One region of the Burkholderia stabilis genome, then DNA from elsewhere that is predicted to be linked to it. Evidence: predicted binding sites of a transcription regulator. Region 1 holds the regulator's gene; each other region holds the start of a gene.
What was found. Region 1 encodes LexA, which represses DNA repair genes until DNA is damaged. Its sites were predicted from a motif close to ACTGTATNNNNATACAGT; they were not measured.
Positions count from the first base shown of each region.

Region 2: the regulator LexA is predicted to act here: its motif matches at 1,712-1,729, upstream of recA (recombinase RecA).
Region 3: the regulator LexA is predicted to act here: its motif matches at 2,279-2,296, upstream of BBJ41_RS31660 (DUF2471 family protein).

Region 1 is NZ_CP016442.1:869,210-875,045, reverse strand. Features, by position in the region: gene BBJ41_RS04100 (universal stress protein) at 1-350, shown strand, start outside; gene BBJ41_RS04095 (DUF2939 domain-containing protein) at 433-1,149, opposite strand; gene BBJ41_RS04090 (hypothetical protein) at 1,179-1,514, opposite strand; gene lexA (transcriptional repressor LexA) at 1,548-2,195, opposite strand; gene BBJ41_RS04080 (sulfate ABC transporter substrate-binding protein) at 2,460-3,497, shown strand; gene cysT (sulfate ABC transporter permease subunit CysT) at 3,619-4,512, shown strand; gene cysW (sulfate ABC transporter permease subunit CysW) at 4,509-5,459, shown strand; gene BBJ41_RS04065 (sulfate/molybdate ABC transporter ATP-binding protein) at 5,473-5,836, shown strand, end outside.
Region 2 is NZ_CP016442.1:3,333,813-3,339,648, forward strand. Features, by position in the region: gene BBJ41_RS15515 (sensor histidine kinase) at 1-865, opposite strand, end outside; gene BBJ41_RS15520 (response regulator transcription factor) at 883-1,614, opposite strand; gene recA (recombinase RecA) at 1,805-2,875, shown strand; gene recX (recombination regulator RecX) at 2,875-3,732, shown strand; gene BBJ41_RS15535 (DUF2889 domain-containing protein) at 3,878-4,486, shown strand; gene sucC (ADP-forming succinate--CoA ligase subunit beta) at 4,555-5,721, shown strand; gene sucD (succinate--CoA ligase subunit alpha) at 5,791-5,836, shown strand, end outside.
Region 3 is NZ_CP016443.1:3,084,032-3,089,867, forward strand. Features, by position in the region: gene BBJ41_RS31655 (NADPH-dependent 2,4-dienoyl-CoA reductase) at 1-1,695, shown strand, start outside; gene BBJ41_RS31660 (DUF2471 family protein) at 1,805-2,215, opposite strand; gene BBJ41_RS31665 (LysR family transcriptional regulator) at 2,405-3,298, opposite strand; gene BBJ41_RS31670 (NAD(P)H-dependent oxidoreductase) at 3,385-4,164, shown strand; gene catC (muconolactone Delta-isomerase) at 4,302-4,592, opposite strand; gene catA (catechol 1,2-dioxygenase) at 4,636-5,538, opposite strand; gene BBJ41_RS31685 (muconate/chloromuconate family cycloisomerase) at 5,571-5,836, opposite strand, start outside.

The sequences.
Region 1 (5,836 bases):
GTGCCGGCCTGCTGACCGATGTTGCGTGCGGCCGCTTCGAGGAAACCGCACGCGAGATTCTGCAGGAAGGCGTGAACTGGTTGCGCGAGCGCGGCGTGCAGGCCGAAGGTCATTTCGCGTTCGGCTATCCGATCGACGAAATCGCGAATCTCGCGTCGGAACTGAAGGTCGACCTCGTCGTCGTCGGCCACCGGTGCCGCAGCGGGTTGTCGAGATGGTGGATGGGGTCGGGCAATACGCAACTCCTCGATCGCGTGAACTGCAGCATTCTGGTGGCGTGTTCGTCGGCCGAAGAGCAGAAGGCTGAAATCGCGCGCGAGCGTGAAGCGGCCACCGCAAGCGGCAAATGACGCAATGAAGGACTGACGACCGGCGGTTCGCGCCGGTCAGGCGCTGCGCCGCATGTGCGGCGCGGGCGCCGACCGTAGCCGGCTACGCATGCAGGTTGATCGCGGACAACTTCCACGAAAACAGGCCGAAGCGGTGGAATATCGCCGCATAGCGCGTGCCGTCGGCGCTGCGCTGGTAGGTCACGACGAATTCGTCGATGTTCCGGTAGCCGGCGCTTGTTTGCTGCTGATGCGGCGGATGTGCTGCATCGCTCGGGCTGGCTGGTGCGGGAGTGGCCGGTGCCGGCGATGATGCGGCCACGGAAGCCGTGTCGCTGCCGGGAGCGGTTGCGCTTGCAGGCACCGGGCCGGCCTGCGTTGAGGCCGACGCATTGCCCGATGAAGTGCCTTGCGGCAGGTTCGACCATTCGGGCGGACGCTCGCCCGGATTGCCGCGCGGCGGCAATCCGCTCATCAGCGCGGCCACGCCCTCCGGGGTGGCGTACGCGTCGACCAGCGGGCCGATCAGCGCGGACCCGATCAGCGCACCGATCATCGCGAGCGGATTGTTTTTCTTCACCGCGTCGATCCGGCGCATCAACTCTTCCGTGACCTGCTGCTTCAGGCTGATGCGCAGCGACGGAAAATCGACATACTCACTGATGGCCTGCGCATCGCGCGCATCGATCGCCGATTTCAGGCGACCGAGCGCGACGTACGGTGACGCGTATGCGTAGCCGATCGCCGCCACGACGGCGATGGCCAGCACGACGATCAGCAAGGGCTTGAGCCGCCATGCGCGGCCCGACGATCCAGTCACGTTGCCTCCGGTGCGGACATGTTCCGCAATCAGAGACCGCCTTGCGCGGCCGATCGTTCCTCCGCGATGCAGCGATCGATCATCCGGCACACGGCATCGATCGTGCCGACCATGATCAGGCGCGAACGACCGTGATAGACGCGTACCGGCGCGCGGCGCGCGGGTTCCGCGTGATTCAGGCCGGCGTTCAGCGATACCCGCGCGAAAGCGGGCAGCGCCGATGGCAGCAGCGACGCCTGCCGTTCGACTGCGACTTCTTCTTCCACAGGCGCTGCCGCGGACAGCGGTGCGCAGGGTGTGCGGCCGCGCAGGTGACGCAGGCGACCGAATTGACGGAAAGGCAGCAGGCGGGCAAGGCGTTCCATGATGTTCTCCTCAGCGAGACGGAATGCGGAATGTCAGAGTTCGCCCGAGCGGATCAGCCCGACGGCGATGCCTTCCAGCGCGAATTCCGCGCTGCCGGCCTTGACGAAGATGTTTTCGTAATCCGGGTTCTCCGCGATCAGCTCGAGACCGCCCGGACGGCGCATCAGGCGCTTGACCGTGACGTCGTCGCCGAGACGCGCGACGATGATCTGGCCGTCCTTCGCTTCCGTGCGCTTCTGCACGGCGAGGAGGTCGCCGTCGAGAATGCCGGCGTCGCGCATCGACAGGCCGCGCACCTTCAGCAGGTAGTCGGGCTTGCTGGAGAACAGCGCGGGATCGCACGCGTAATGGTGCGAGATGTGCTCCTGCGCGAGGATCGGGCTACCTGCCGCGACGCGGCCGACGAGCGGCAGCGACAGCTGCATCAGGCCGGCGTGCGGCAGCGTGAACTGGTGCGGGGAATCTTCGAGGCCGAGCAGGCGGATGCCGCGCGACGCGCCGGCGGCCAGCTCGATCACGCCCTTGCGTGCCAGCGCACGCAGGTGCTCCTCGGCCGCATTCGGCGAGCTGAAGCCCAGTTCGGCCGCGATCTCGGCGCGGGTGGGAGGGAATCCGGAGCGCTCGATCGCGCGACGGATCAAGTCGAACACTTGCTGCTGACGGGCGGTGAGTTTGGTCATGGCTCAACTGTATGGATAGACAGTGAGCTGTATTTTTATACAGTACTTCGCGAATTTCAAGTGTTACTTGAGGTTCGACGCGATCACGCCGGTTCCGGCGTGATTTCGCGACGTCCGGACGCCGGTTCATCTGCCGCAACCGTCCATCCAGTATGCGTTAGCACTTTTGAGTATTAAAAAATGAGGAACGATTATTTTTAATCATGTAACCCGTTCGTTAGACTGGCCCGACATCGCAATACCGACAACACTGGAGAACCAAGGATGGCGAAGCGCAATACGGGGCTGGTGGGCGGAGTGGGCCGCCTGATCGCAACACTCGCGCTGGGCGCGGCGGCGGCGCTGGGCGTCGCGACGCACGCGCAGGCCGATACGACTTTCCTGAACGTGTCGTACGACCCGACGCGCGAGCTGTATCAGGATTTCAACCAGGCGTTCGGCAAGGAGTGGAAGGCGAAGACGGGCGAGACGGTCAACTTCAAGCAGTCGCACGGTGGCTCGGGCGCGCAGGCGCGTTCGGTGCTCGACGGCCTGCAGGCCGACGTCGTCACGCTGGCGCTCGCGTACGACATCGACGCGCTCGCGAACAAGGGGCTCGTGAACAAGGACTGGCAGAAGCGCCTGCCCGACAACGCGTCGCCGTACACGTCGACGATCGTGTTCCTCGTGCGCAAGGGCAATCCGAAGGGGATCAAGGACTGGGAAGACCTGACCAAGCCGGGCATCTCGATCGTCACGCCGAACCCGAAGACGTCGGGCGGCGCGCGCTGGAACTACCTGGCCGCGTGGGCGTATGCGCAGCACAAGCCGGGCGGCAACGAGCAGACGGCGAAGGAATTCGTCACGAAGCTCTACAAGAACGCAGGCGTGCTCGATTCGGGCGCACGGGGCGCGACGACGAGCTTCGTGCAGCGCGGGATCGGCGACGTGCTGATCGCGTGGGAAAACGAGGCGTTCCTGTCGGTGAAGGAGTTCGGCACCGACAAGTTCGAAATCGTCGTGCCGTCGGTGAGCATCCTGGCCGAGCCGCCCGTCGCGGTGGTCGACAAGGTGGTCGACAAGAAGGGCACGCGCAAGCTGGCCGAAGCGTACCTGAACTTCCTGTACAGCCCGCAGGGCCAGGAGATCGCGGCGCGCAACTACTACCGGCCGCGCTCGAAGAACGTGCCGGCGGAGCTGACGAAGCAGTTCCCGAAGCTGAAGCTGTACACGGTCGACGATACCTTCGGCGGCTGGACGAATGCGCAGAAGACGCATTTCGCGGACGGCGGCGTGTTCGATTCGATCTACAAGCCGCAGTAACGCCATAACGACAGCGGCGCGCCACGACAGCGCGCCGCCCCCCGACGGGCCGCCGGCGCAATTCATCGCGCCGGCGTTTGCGTCGGGCCCATGAGAAGCATCGACCCAGCAAGAGCATCCGATGACGACGTACACCTTTCGCAAGCCGAGCGCGCTGCCCGGTTTCGGCGTGACGCTCGGCATCACGGTGGCTTATTTGAGCCTCGTGGTGCTGATTCCGCTCGCCGCCACGTTCCTGAAGACCGCGACGCTGTCGTGGGACCAGTTCGTCACCGCCGTCACGTCGCCGCGCGTGCTCGCGTCGTACCGGCTGACGTTCTCGGCCGCGCTCGGCGGCGCCCTGATCAACGCCGTGTTCGGCTTCCTCGTCGCGTGGGTGCTCGTGCGCTACACGTTTCCGTTCAAGCGGCTCGTCGATGCAATCGTCGACCTGCCGTTCGCGCTGCCGACGTCGGTCGCGGGCATCTCGCTCGCGGCCGTCTACGCGACCAACGGCTGGGTCGGCCAGTATCTGGCGCCGCTCGGCATCAAGATCGCGTTCACGCCGGCCGGCGTGCTGGTCGCGCTGACCTTCATCGGGCTGCCGTTCGTCGTGCGCACCGTACAGCCGGTGCTCGAGGATTTCGAGCGCGAGCAGGAAGAGGCCGCAGCGTGCCTCGGCGCATCGCGCTGGCTGACGTTCCGCCGTGTCGTGCTGCCGGCCGTGCTGCCGGCGCTTCTCACCGGTTTCGCGCTCGCGTTCGCGCGTGCGCTCGGCGAATACGGCTCGGTGATCTTCATCGCCGGCAACGTGCCGATGAAATCCGAGATCACGTCGCTGCTGATCATCACGAAACTCGAGCAGTACGACTACGCGGGCGCGACCGCGCTCGCGGTCGTGATGCTGGTCGTGTCGTTCCTGATGCTGCTGCTGATCAACACGCTGCAGTGGTATCTGCAGCGCCGCACGAGCAAGGGCGCAAGCGGCCCCGCGCCGGCAACCGTCACCGCAACTGCCGCAGGAGGCCAGCAATGAGCCAGGAGGCCACCGTCGTGCTGAAAACCCCGCCATCGGCCGAGCGCGGGCGCGCCGCGAACCGGCTCGATCCCGTCAGCGAATCGCGCGTGGTGCGCTGGCTGCTCACGGGCATCGCGCTGGCGTTTCTCGCGTTCTTCCTCGTCGTGCCGCTCGCGGCGGTGTTCGTCGAGGCGCTGCGCAAGGGCGTCGGCTTCTATCTCGAGTCGCTGGCCGATCCCGACGCGTGGGCGGCGATCAAGCTGACGCTGACCGTCGCCGCGATCGCCGTGCCGCTGAACCTCGTGTTCGGCGTGTGCGCGTCGTGGGCGATCGCGAAATTCGAATTCCGCGGCAAGGCGCTGCTGACGACGCTGATCGACCTGCCGTTCTCCGTGTCGCCGGTGATCTCGGGTCTCGTCTACGTGCTGCTGTTCGGCGCGCAGGGCTGGCTGGGACCGTGGCTGCAGGATCACGACGTGCAGATCATCTTCGCGGTGCCGGGCATCGTGCTCGCGACGATCTTCGTGACGTTCCCGTTCGTCGCGCGCGAGCTAATTCCGCTGATGCAGGCGCAAGGCACCGACGAGGAAGAAGCCGCGCGCGTGCTCGGCGCGTCGGGCTGGCAGATCTTCCGCCGCGTCACGCTGCCGAACGTGAAGTGGGGCCTGCTGTACGGCGTGATCCTCTGCAATGCGCGCGCGATGGGCGAGTTCGGCGCGGTATCGGTCGTGTCGGGCCACATCCGCGGCGTGACCGACACGATGCCGCTGCACGTCGAGATCCTGTACAACGAATACAACTTCGCGGCGGCGTTCGCGGTGGCGTCGGTGCTGGCGTTGCTCGCACTCGTCACGCTCGCGCTGAAGCTGCTCGCCGAGCGTCATCTTGCCGCCGAACTGGCCGGCTCGCGCGACGCCGTTCCCGCACATGCCGGCCCCGTCGCCGCCGTTTCGTCGAAATCGTAAAGAGGCAACCAGAATGGGTATCACCGTCCGTAACCTTCAGAAGCGCTTCGGCGATTTCACGGCGCTCGACAACGTCTCGCTCGACTTCCCGCCCGGCGAGCTGGTCGCGCTGCTCGGGCCGTCCGGCTGCGGCAAGACCACGCTGCTGCGCGTGATCGCGGGCCTCGAGCACGCGGATGCGGGCCAGGTCGTGCTGCAAGGGCTCGACGTCGCGTCGGTCGGCGCGCGCGATCGCCAGGTCGGTTTCGTGTTCCAGCACTACGCGCTGTTCCGCCACATGACGGTATTCGAGAACGTCGCGTTCGGGCTGCGCGTAAAGCCGCGCCGCGAGCGGCCGTCGGAAGCCGTGATTCGCGACAAGGTGCACGAGCTGCTGA
Region 2 (5,836 bases), 1.4 Mb from region 1:
CGTCGGCGATGAAGCGCTTTTGCAGCGCCATGTTCTGTTCGAGACGCGCGAGCAGGTCGTTGAAGGAGGTCACGAGCGGCTCGATCTCGGGTGGCGCGCGCTGCGCCTCGACGGGCGACAGGTCGTCGGGCCGCCGCGCGCGGATGTGCGCCTGCAGCGCGTTGAGCGGCGCGAGCCCGCGCGACAGCCCGAACCAGACGAGCAGGATCGCGAGCGGCAGGATCACGAATTGCGGCAGGATCACGCCCTTGATGATGTCGTTCGCGAGCGCGTTGCGCTTGTCGAGCGTCTCGCCGACCTGCACGAGCACCGGCTGCGTGCCGCTCGTTTGCGGCAGTGCGACCGTCGTATACGCGACGCGCACGTCGTTGCCGCGCAGCAGGTCGTCGCGGAACACGACGACACCGGGCGGCGGGCGATCCTCGTCGCGCGGCAGCGGCATGTCGGCTTCGCCTGCGACCAGCTCGCCGCGCGTGCCGAGCACCTGGAAGTAAACACTGTCGACGTTGTCCGCGCGCAGGAAGTCGCGCGTCTGCTCCGGCAGCGTCAGCTCGGCGACGCCGTTGACCGGATGGATCTGCCGCGCGAGCACGTAGGCGTTGGTCTCGAGCGCGCGGTCGAACGGGCTGTTCGCGATCGTCTTCGCGACGAGATAGGTGACGGCGATGCTCATCGGCCACAGCAGCAGCAGCGGCGCGAGCATCCAGTCGAGGATTTCGCCGAACAGCGAGCGCGGGCGCGGGGCCTCGGGCGCATCGGTTTCGTCGGGCGGCGCGAACGGGTTCTCGTAGCGCGCGTCGCGCGCCTCGTCGGCGGCCGACGAAGGCGCGCCGCTCGGGTGGCGGGAATGGGCCGGCGTGGCCATCGCGGCGACGGCCGGCTTCAGCGCAGCGGCGTGCCGGCCACCGCGGGCTGGGGCGCCGTCGTGTCGGCAGGCGCGGCGGCGGGCGCGACCTTCTCGAGGCAATAGCCGAGGCCGCGCACGGTCGAGATCCGGACGCCGCTCGGTTCGATCTTCTTGCGCAACCGGTGCACGTAGACCTCGATCGCGTTGTTGCTGACTTCCTCGCCCCATTCGCACAGATGGTCGACGAGCTGCTCCTTCGACACGAGCCGGCCGATCCGCTGCAGCAGCACTTCGAGCAGGCCGAGCTCACGCGCGGACAGGTCGAGCACGCGGTCGTTCGCATACGCGATGCGGCCGACCTGGTCGAACGCGAGCGAGCCGTGGCGCACGACGGTCGGGCCGCCGCCCGCGCCGCGCCGCGTCAGCGCGCGCACGCGCGCCTCGAGCTCGTTGAGTGCGAACGGTTTTGCCATGTAGTCGTCCGCGCCGAGGTCTAGCCCCTTCACGCGCTCGTCGACGCTGTCGGCGGCGGTCAGGATCAGCACGGGGAGGTTGGAGTTGCGCGCGCGCAGGCGCTTGAGCACGTCGAGGCCGGACATTTTCGGCAGCCCGAGATCGAGGATCAGCAGATCGAATGTCTGCATCGACAGCGCGGTATCGGCGTCGACGCCGCTCTTCACGTGGTCGACCGCATAGCCCGATTGGCGGAGTGACCGGGTGAGGCCGTCCGCGAGTATGCTGTCGTCTTCGGCGATGAGAATTCGCATGTTGCTGACCGATGGCCGGCAGGGCGTTCGCGCCGGCGCGGCTGTCTCCGAAGTGATTCGTGTACAACGCAGCCTGCATTGCGGGCTTGCATAAAACACTGTTTTTTTATACAGTGTCTGCATTCGTGGGCGGCGCTTGAAAGCGGGCGCGCCTCTAACAGACGCTGCTCATCATAGCAAAGGACGATTCATGGAAGATAGCAAGAAAGGCTCCGGGATGACCGCCGAGAAGAGCAAGGCGCTTGCGGCCGCACTCGCGCAGATCGAGAAGCAGTTCGGCAAAGGGTCGATCATGCGCATGGGCGACGGCGAGGCGGCGGAGGATATCCAGGTCGTCTCCACGGGCTCGCTGGGTCTCGACATCGCACTGGGCGTCGGCGGCCTGCCGCGCGGCCGGGTGGTCGAAATCTACGGTCCGGAATCGTCCGGTAAAACCACGCTCACGCTGCAGGTCATCGCCGAACTGCAGAAGATCGGCGGCACGGCTGCGTTCATCGACGCCGAACACGCGCTCGACGTTCAGTACGCGTCGAAGCTCGGCGTGAACGTGCCGGAACTGCTGATCTCGCAGCCGGACACCGGCGAGCAGGCGCTTGAAATCACCGACGCGCTGGTGCGCTCGGGCTCGATCGACATGATCGTCATCGACTCGGTCGCGGCGCTCGTGCCGAAGGCCGAAATCGAAGGCGAGATGGGCGATTCGCTGCCGGGCCTGCAGGCGCGCCTGATGTCGCAGGCGCTGCGCAAGCTGACCGGCACGATCAAGCGCACGAACTGCCTCGTGATCTTCATCAACCAGATCCGGATGAAGATCGGCGTGATGTTCGGCAACCCGGAAACCACGACGGGCGGCAACGCGCTGAAGTTCTATGCGTCGGTGCGCCTTGATATCCGCCGGATCGGCTCGATCAAGAAGAACGACGAGGTGATCGGCAACGAAACCCGCGTGAAGGTCGTCAAGAACAAGGTATCGCCGCCGTTCCGCGAAGCGATCTTCGACATCCTGTATGGCGAGGGCATTTCGCGCCAGGGCGAGATCATCGATCTCGGCGTGCAGGCGAAGATCGTCGACAAGGCGGGCGCCTGGTACAGCTACAACGGCGAGAAGATCGGCCAGGGCAAGGACAACGCGCGTGAATTCCTGCGCGAGAATCCGGAAATCGCACGCGAGATCGAGAACCGCATTCGCGAATCGCTCGGTGTCGTTGCCATGCCCGATGGCGTAGTCAACGAAGCCGAGGCGGTGGACGAAGAAGAGTGATGGTCGGGCGCCGAGGTCAGGCTGGCGAACCGGAGGAGAGCGACACGCCCGAAACGGCGGGTCGCTCCGGCCGGCGAGCCGGGCCCTCGGGTGCTGATCGGCGGGGCGCAGGCAGCAACGCAGCGAACCGCACCGCGACGAGGGCATCCGAGGATGCCCTCGTTTCGTTTGAGATTGCCGCGCCCGACGATCCGTTCGAAGACGATGAGTCGTTCGACGCGCACGATCGCTCGCGCCGTCGCGTGTCCGGTGTCAGCTTCCCGGGCGATCGCGCACCGGATGGAGCGGCGCCGGCCAGGGAAGATGTCTATACGCGCAGCAGCCAGCATCCACGCCGCACGCGCCATGCGCCTGGCGCGGCCTCCGGCGAGGATCCGGGCGCCGGCGAGCGCAAGTCGTCGAAGCCGCCGCGTTCGTTGAAGGGCCGCGCGCTCGGTTATCTGTCCAGGCGCGAATACAGCCGCACGGAACTCGCGCGCAAGCTCGCGCCGTACGTCGGCGAAGACGAATCCGTCGAGCCGCTGCTTGATGCGCTGGAAAAGGACGGCTGGCTGTCCGACGCACGCTTTGCCGAGAGTCTCGTGCATCGCCGCGCATCGCGCGTCGGCGTCGCGCGCATCGTCAGCGAGCTGAAGCGCCATGCGGTCGGCGACACGCTGGTCGAAGAGGTGAATGCGCAGCTGCGCGAGACCGAATGGACGCGTGCGCAGGCGGTCTGGCGCAAGAAATTCGGTGCACTGCCGCAAACGCCGGCCGAGCGTGCGAAGCAGGCGCGCTTTCTCGCCGCGCGCGGCTTCTCGAGCGCGACCATCGTGAAGTTGCTGAAGGTCGGCGACGATTTCCCGATCGACGACTGACCGGCCGGTCGCGCGCGTGCCGCGCGATTTTGCTGCAATGCAACCGCTTCCGGACAGGCGGGAATACCCGCCGTCGCGTCAAACTGTCTCAAATACCCAATATGCTAAAATCCATGGGTTTTCCTCTTCGGCCTCAACCTCCAGCATGCCGCTATCCGAGCCCGTGCCCCGTCAGTTGCGACATCGACGCGCAATCCGAGCGGAAGCTTACGAGCGCGGCGACGGCTTGTGGGACATCGAAGCCTGCCTGACCGACCACAAGCCGCGCGATGTCGCGCTTGCGTCGGGCATCCGGCCCCAAGGCCTGCCGATCCACGAACTCTGGCTGCGCGTGACTATCGATCGTGAACTCAATGTCGTCGACGCCGAAGCGTCCTCGGAATGGGTGCCGTATCCCGGTCAGTGTCAATCCGCTCCTCCCGCCTATCGGGCCCTCATTGGGCTCAATCTCTTCCGCCACTTCCGCCGCGATGCGAACCGACTGCTGTCCGGTGTCGCAGGCTGCTCCCATCTCACCGAACTGTGCGCCGTGCTGCCGACGGCAGCGATCCAGGCGTTCGCCGGTGACGTGTGGAACGTGCGCGAGGAGGGTGGCGAAGGGCCGGATCACGCTAGCGCACACGACGAACCGCCTTTCCAGCTCGGCCGCTGCCGTGCGCTGCGGTTCGACGGCGAGGTCGTGCGGCAGTACTACCCGCGCTGGTATGGCGCGGAGCGGCCGAACGTGCCCGGTGAAGGCAGCACGAAGGAATGAACGGAAATCATTCGAAGAAGCGTCTTAAGCGACTTTTCATCCAACTCTCAGACTGAAGGGAATCACGCATGAAGATTCACGAGTACCAGGGTAAGGAAATCCTGCGGAAATTCGGAGTCGCGGTACCGCGCGGCAAGCCGGCGTTCTCGGTTGACGAGGCCGTCAAGGTGGCAGAAGAGCTGGGCGGCCCGGTTTGGGTCGTGAAGGCTCAGATTCACGCGGGTGGCCGTGGCAAGGGCGGCGGCGTGAAGGTGGCGAAGTCGATCGAGCAGGTTCGCGAATACGCGAATCAGATCCTCGGCATGCAGCTCGTCACGCACCAGACCGGTCCGGAAGGCCAGAAGGTCAACCGTCTGATGGTCGAAGAAGGCGCCGACATCAAGCAGGAACTGTATGTCAGCCTCGTCGTCGATCGCGTGACGCAAAAGATCGTTCTGATGGGTTCGAGCGAAGGCGGCATGGACATCGAAGAAGTCGCCGAAAAGCACCCGGAACTGATCCACAAGGTCATTGTCGAGCCGTCGACTGGCCTGCTCGACGCTCAAGCCGACGACCTCGCCGCGAAGATCGGCGTGCCGGCTGCTTCGATTCCGCAAGCGCGTGCCATCCTGCAAGGCCTGTACAAGGCCTTCTGGGAAACCGACGCATCGCTGGCTGAAATCAACCCGCTGAACGTCTCCGGCGACGGCAAGGTCATCGCACTCGACGCGAAGTTCAACTTCGACTCGAATGCGCTGTTCCGTCATCCGGAAATCGTCGCGTACCGCGATCTGGATGAAGAAGATCCGGCTGAAATCGAAGCGTCGAAGTTCGACCTCGCGTACATCTCGCTCGACGGCAACATCGGCTGTCTCGTGAACGGCGCAGGCCTGGCGATGGCGACGATGGACACCATCAAGCTGTTCGGCGGCGAGCCGGCGAACTTCCTGGACGTCGGCGGTGGCGCTACGACCGAGAAGGTCACGGAAGCATTCAAGCTGATGCTGAAGAACCCGGACCTGAAGGCGATCCTCGTGAACATCTTCGGCGGCATCATGCGCTGCGACGTGATCGCGGAAGGCGTGATCGCCGGTTCGAAGGCCGTGAACCTGAAGGTGCCGCTCGTCGTGCGCATGAAGGGCACGAACGAGGACCTCGGCAAGAAGATGCTGGCCGACTCGGGCCTGCCGATCATCTCGGCGGACAGCATGGAAGAAGCTGCGCAGAAGGTCGTCGCGGCTGCCGCAGGCAAGTAAGCGCGCGCTAATGAACACGCATGGCGGCGCGGTTTGCACGCGACGCCAATCGAACAGAGGTCAAAATACATGTCGATTCTGATCAACAAGGACACGAAGGTCATCACGCAGGGCA
Region 3 (5,836 bases), on a different replicon from region 1:
CCGTTCGCGGTGGCGCCGTCGAAGATCAAGTCGCCGATTTCGCCGTTCGCGCCGCACGAGCTGAGCGCGCGCGGCGTCGAGCGGCAGATTCGCGCGTTCGTCCGCTGCGCGCAGCTCGCGCGCGAAGCCGGTTACGACGGCGTCGAGATCATGGGTTCCGAGGGTTACCTGATCAACCAGTTCATCTCGATGCATACGAACAAGCGCACCGATCAGTGGGGCGGTTCGTACGAGAACCGCATCCGGCTGCCGATCGAGATCATCGAGCGCACGCGCGAAGCGGTCGGCCGCGATTTCATCCTGATCTACCGGTTGTCGATGCTCGACCTGATTCCCGACGGCAGCGACTGGAGCGAGACCGTGCAGCTCGCGAAGGCTGCCGAGCGCGCGGGCGCGACGATCATCAACACGGGGATCGGCTGGCACGAGGCGCGCGTGCCGACGATCGCGACGTCGGTGCCGCGCGGCGCGTTCGCATGGGTGACGAAGAAGATGAAGGGCGAGGTCGGCATCCCGCTCGTGACGACCAACCGGATCAACCGGCCCGAAGTGGCCGAGCAGATTCTCGCGGACGGCTGCGCGGACATGGTGTCGATGGCGCGCCCGCTGCTCGCCGATGCGGAGTTCGTCGTCAAGGCCGCGCAGGGCCGTGCCGACGAGATCAACACCTGCATCGGCTGCAATCAGGCGTGCCTCGACCACGCGTTCAAGAACAAGATCGCGTCGTGCCTGCTGAATCCGCGCGCGTGCCACGAGACGGAACTGAAATACGCACCCGCGCCGCAGCCGAAGCGCATCGCCGTGGTCGGCGCGGGGCCGGCCGGGCTCGCATGCTCGACCGTGCTGGCGCAGCGTGGCCATCATGTCGACCTGTTCGACGGCGCGTCCGAGATCGGCGGCCAGTTCAACATGGCGAAGCAGGTTCCGGGCAAGGAAGAGTTTCATGAAGCGCTGCGCTACTTCGGCCGTCAGGTCGAACTGACCGGCGTGAACCTGCACCTGAACCGCCGCGTCGACGCGAGCGACCTGATCGCGGGCGGTTACGACGAGATCGTGCTCGCGACCGGCGTCGCGCCGCGCGACCCGAAGATCCCCGGGCAGGACGGGCCGAACGTGCTCAGCTATATCGATGTGCTCGCGGGCAAGCTGCCGGTCGGCCGGCGTGTCGCGGTGGTCGGCGCGGGCGGGATCGGCTTCGACGTTGCCGAATACCTGGTGCAGGACGGCGAATCGCCGGCGCTCGATCTGGAAGAGTGGAAGGCCGAATGGGGCGTGACCGACCCGGCCGCGACGCGCGGCGGCGTGACGCGTGCACAGGTTGCGGCGCCCGCGCGTGAAGTGACGCTGCTGCAGCGCAAGGCCGCGCCGCTCGGCAAGGGGCTCGGCAAGACGACCGGCTGGATTCACCGCGCGACGCTGAAGATGAAGCAGGTGAAGATGATCGGCGGCGTGAACTACGAGCTGATCGATGCGCGCGGGTTGCACGTGTCGTACGGCGAGCAGCGCACCGATCATGAACTGATCGAAGCCGACACGATCGTGCTCTGCACGGGGCAGGAGCCGCAGCGCGCGCTGCTCGCGCCGTTGCAGGCGGCCGGACGCTCGGTGCACCTGATCGGCGGCGCGGAACTGGCCGCCGAACTCGACGCGAAGCGCGCGATCGATCAGGGCGCGCGCCTCGCGGCGCGGCTTTGATCGACGGCCGCCCGATGATGCGGCGGCGCGTGGCCACGATCGCACACGCCGTATCGGAAATCGGCGCCAGCGCGGGCGCGGCGCGACCGGAGTGCCGCGCCGGTTACCGTCACTCCATCTCGGCGCGTTGCGTCTCGGTTTCTTCCGCTTCGAGCATCGCCTTGACGATCAGGTAGACGGCGGGGAGGTCGTCGTCGTCGCGTTTCCAGTCGACGGCTTCCTCGGTGTCCGCCGCGACGAGCCGGCTGTCGCGCAGCCGGATGAACGCATCGACGACGGTCGGGTCGTTGCGGTTCAGGAAGCCGGTATTCGAGAAAGCCAGCTCTTCGACGTTCAACAGCGCCTCCCAGCTCATCGTACGGACCGCGGCCGGATGGCTGCGCCGCCGCAGGCCAAGCGCCCGCTGCGCGGGACCGCCGACGACACGCTGTAGATCGACGACCGCCCGCTGCGCGGCGCGCTCGAAGTGAAGGGGATTGAAGCCAGGTTGCTCGGGATCGAATGCGGATGACTGGAACATGGTCGCCTCACAAAAGTCCGTCCGTCATTGGGTGACGGAATTCGGGTCAAATGGTGCAAAAGTACTGTAAATATATACAGTGTTCGGGGCGGTTTCAAGCTCCGGATGAAAAATCTTGCGGGCGGGGAGCGGCGGCGTCGGGAAAGCGGCAGACGCCGGTTTGCGTCGAATGCGTCGGTCGCGTGCCGCCTACACCGATGCCGCGATGGTTTCGCGCAGCCAGCGGTGCGCCGGATCGCGATGTACGCGCTCGTGCCACAGCATCGACATTTCGTAGCCGGGCACGTCGACGGGCGCGTCGACGACCCGCAGCGCCGGCGTGTCGCGCGCGAGCCGCTCGGGCAGCATCGCGACGAGATCGGTGCTGGCGACCACCGACATCACGAACAGGAAATGCGGGACCGACAGCACGACGCGGCGTGTGACGCCGGCTTGCGCGAGCGCGTCGTCCGTCACACCGAAGAAACCGCCGCCGTCGGGTGACACGATCACATGCTCGAGCGTGCAGAACTGCGCGAGCGTCGGCCGCCGTTTCAGCTTCGGGTGCCCCGCGCGGCCGACCAGCACGTAGCGTTCGACGAACAGCGGCAGACGCCGCATCCCTTCCGGCGAGCCCTCGGTCGTATGGAACGCGAGGTCGATGCCGTTTCGCTCCGCATCCTGTTCGATGCGCGGCGGCACGAGTTCGACGACGGCGAGCCGCGTACCGGGCGCGGCCGAGCGCAGCGTATTCAACGCGGGCAGCATGATCGTCGATTCGCCGTAGTCGGTTGCGGCCACGCGCCACGTGTTCGTCGCGGTTGCGGGATCGAAAGGCGTGGCGCGGAGCACGGCGCGCTCGACGGCTTCGAGCGCCTCCCGCAGCGGCTCGCGCAGCGCTTCCGCGCGCGCGGTCGGTCGCATCCCGCGCGGCCCCGGCAGCAGCAGCGGATCGCCGAACACGTCGCGCAGCTTCTGCAATTGCACGCTGACCGACGGCTGCGACATGTTCAGCTTTTCGGCGGCGCGTGTGACGTTGTGCTCGGCGAGCAGCACGTCCAGCGTCACGAGCAGGTTCAGATCTAGTCGCCTGAAATTGTTCATCGCTATACCTGGAATTTCAGAAATTCATTTCAAATATACCGCTGGCGCCGGCATCCTGCAGTCATTCAATTCACGGAGTACCGAAAATGAATGTGCTGATCGTTTATGCCCATCCCGAGCCGCGTTCGCTGAACGGCGCACTGCGCGACTTCGCCGTCGAGCATCTCGAAGCGGGCGGCCATGCGGTGCAGGTGACCGACCTGTATGCGATGAACTGGAAGCCCGTGCTCGATGAAAACGACGTGACGGACCGCGAACCCGACGCACGTTTCGATCCGTCGCTCGATTCGAAGCGTGCGTTCGCGGCGGGCACGCAGAGCGAAGACATCGCGCGCGAGCAGGACAAGCTGAAGTGGGCCGACGCGGTGATCCTGCAGTTTCCGCTGTGGTGGTTCTCGATGCCGGCGATCATGAAGGGCTGGGTGGAGCGCGTGTATGCGTACGGGTTTGCGTACGGGGTCGGCGAGCATTCCGATACGCACTGGGGCAGCCGCTATGGCGAAGGTTCGTTTGCAGGTAAGCGGGCGATGGTGGTCGTTACGGCAGGCGGGTGGGAGTCGCACTACAGTGCGCGCGGCATCAACGGGCCGATCGACGACGTGCTGTTCCCGATCCAGCACGGCATTCTGTATTACCCCGGCTTCGACGTGCTGCCGCCGTTCGTGATCTACCGGACGGGAAAGATGAACGACGCGCGCTTCGATGAAACACGTGCGGCGCTCGGCAAGCGTCTCGATGATCTGTGGACCACGCAGCCGATTCCGTTCCGGCGGCAGAATGCGGGCGATTACGAGATTCCGGCGCTGACGCTGAAGGCGGGGATTGCGCCGGAGAAGGCGGGGTTTGCGGCGCATCTGGTTGCATGACGCGTGCCGCGCATCGCGAAGCGCGGCAACACCGGCAACCGGCGAATGCCAAGCAACACGGGCGGCCTGCGAAAAATCGCCTGCCGCCCGTGTCGTTTTGCTCGCGGCTGTTCGATGACGACCGCGATTCGCATTACTTACCGATCGTCTTCCCGCACCGACGAAGGATGCCGGCACAGCGCCCGCACCTCGAGCTCCATATACGGGAACAACGGCAACTGACTCAGCAGGTCATGCAACTGCTGCACGCTCTCGACATCGAAAATACTGACGTTCGCATACCGCCCCGCGATCCGCCACAGATGCCGCCAGATCCCTTCGTTCATCAACCGCTGGCACATCGCCTTTTCTTCCGCCTTCAGCGTCGCCGCCTTGACCGGATCCATGTCCGCCGGCAGACGGACGGTCATTTCCACATGAAACAGCATTCTGCACTCCTTGCGTTATCGGTTCGTCGAACGGGAAGGCCGCTCAGGCTTGCGCGCGGGCCCGCTCGACTTCGCTCGCCGGCACGTCCTGCTTTTCCTTGAGCAGCGAGAAATCGAAGTCGATCAGCGCGAACTGCCCGTCGACGCCATACGGCTTGCCTTCCGCGCCTTCGGCCTGCCTGACGGCCGGGATCAGCCCTTCGCGCGTCGCGAATGCGAAGTCGTCCCACAGATGCGGATCGCCTTCGATGTTGATCTGCGTCGTCAGCTTACGATATCCGTCCGCGGAAACGAAGAAGTGGATGTGTGCCGGGCGATGGCCGTGGCGGCCGAGCTGGTCGAGCAGTTGCTCGGTCTTGCTGCCCGGCGGCACGCTGTAGCCGACCGGCAGCACGCTGCGGAAGCTGTAGCGGCCTTCGGCATCGGTGCGGATCGAGCGGCGCAGATTGAACGCGGGCTGCGATTGATCGAAGTACGAGTAGTTGCCCAGATGATTCGCGTGCCATACCTCGACGAGCGCGTTCGCGATCGGTGCGCCGTCGCTGCCGAGCACCTGGCCGCGCATGATGAGCGTCTGGCCCGGATCGGTGCCGTCGTCGAGGCGCGCGTGGCCGGCCGATTCCGGCGCGCCCGCGACGTACAGCGGGCCCTCGATCGTGCGCGGCGTGCCGCCCTGGATGCCGGCCTTTTCCTCGGCCTCGTCCATCCGTACGTCGAGGAAGCGCTCGAGGCCGAGGCCCGCGGCGATCAGCCCGAATTCGCGGCCGGCTTCGTTCAGGTAGTTCAGCGCCGTCCAGAACTCGCTCGGCTGCACGTCGAAGTCCTCGATCGTGTAGCAGATGTCCTTCACGATCCGGTTGACGATCGCGCGCACGCGCGGGTTGCCGGGTTTCTCGGCGGCATCGTCGAAGGTCTTCAGCAGTGCGTCGATGGCTTGCTTGTTCATCTGTGTCTCCGGTTTCGGTTGTCGTGTGGGGATCAGCGGGCGTCGCGTCGCATCCGTTCGATGCGTGCCCAGTCGAAGGTGATGCCGAGGCCGGGCGTTGCCGGCAGATGCAGCTTGAAATCCTGGTAACGCAGCGGCTCGACGAGGATTTCCTCTGTGAGCAGCAGCGGGCCGAACAGCTCCGTGCCCCATTTCAGCGAATCGAACGTGCTGAACAGTTGCGCGGATGCCATCGTGCCGGCCGCGCCCTCGAGCATCGTGCCGCCGTACAGTTCGATGCCGGCCGCCGCCGCGATCG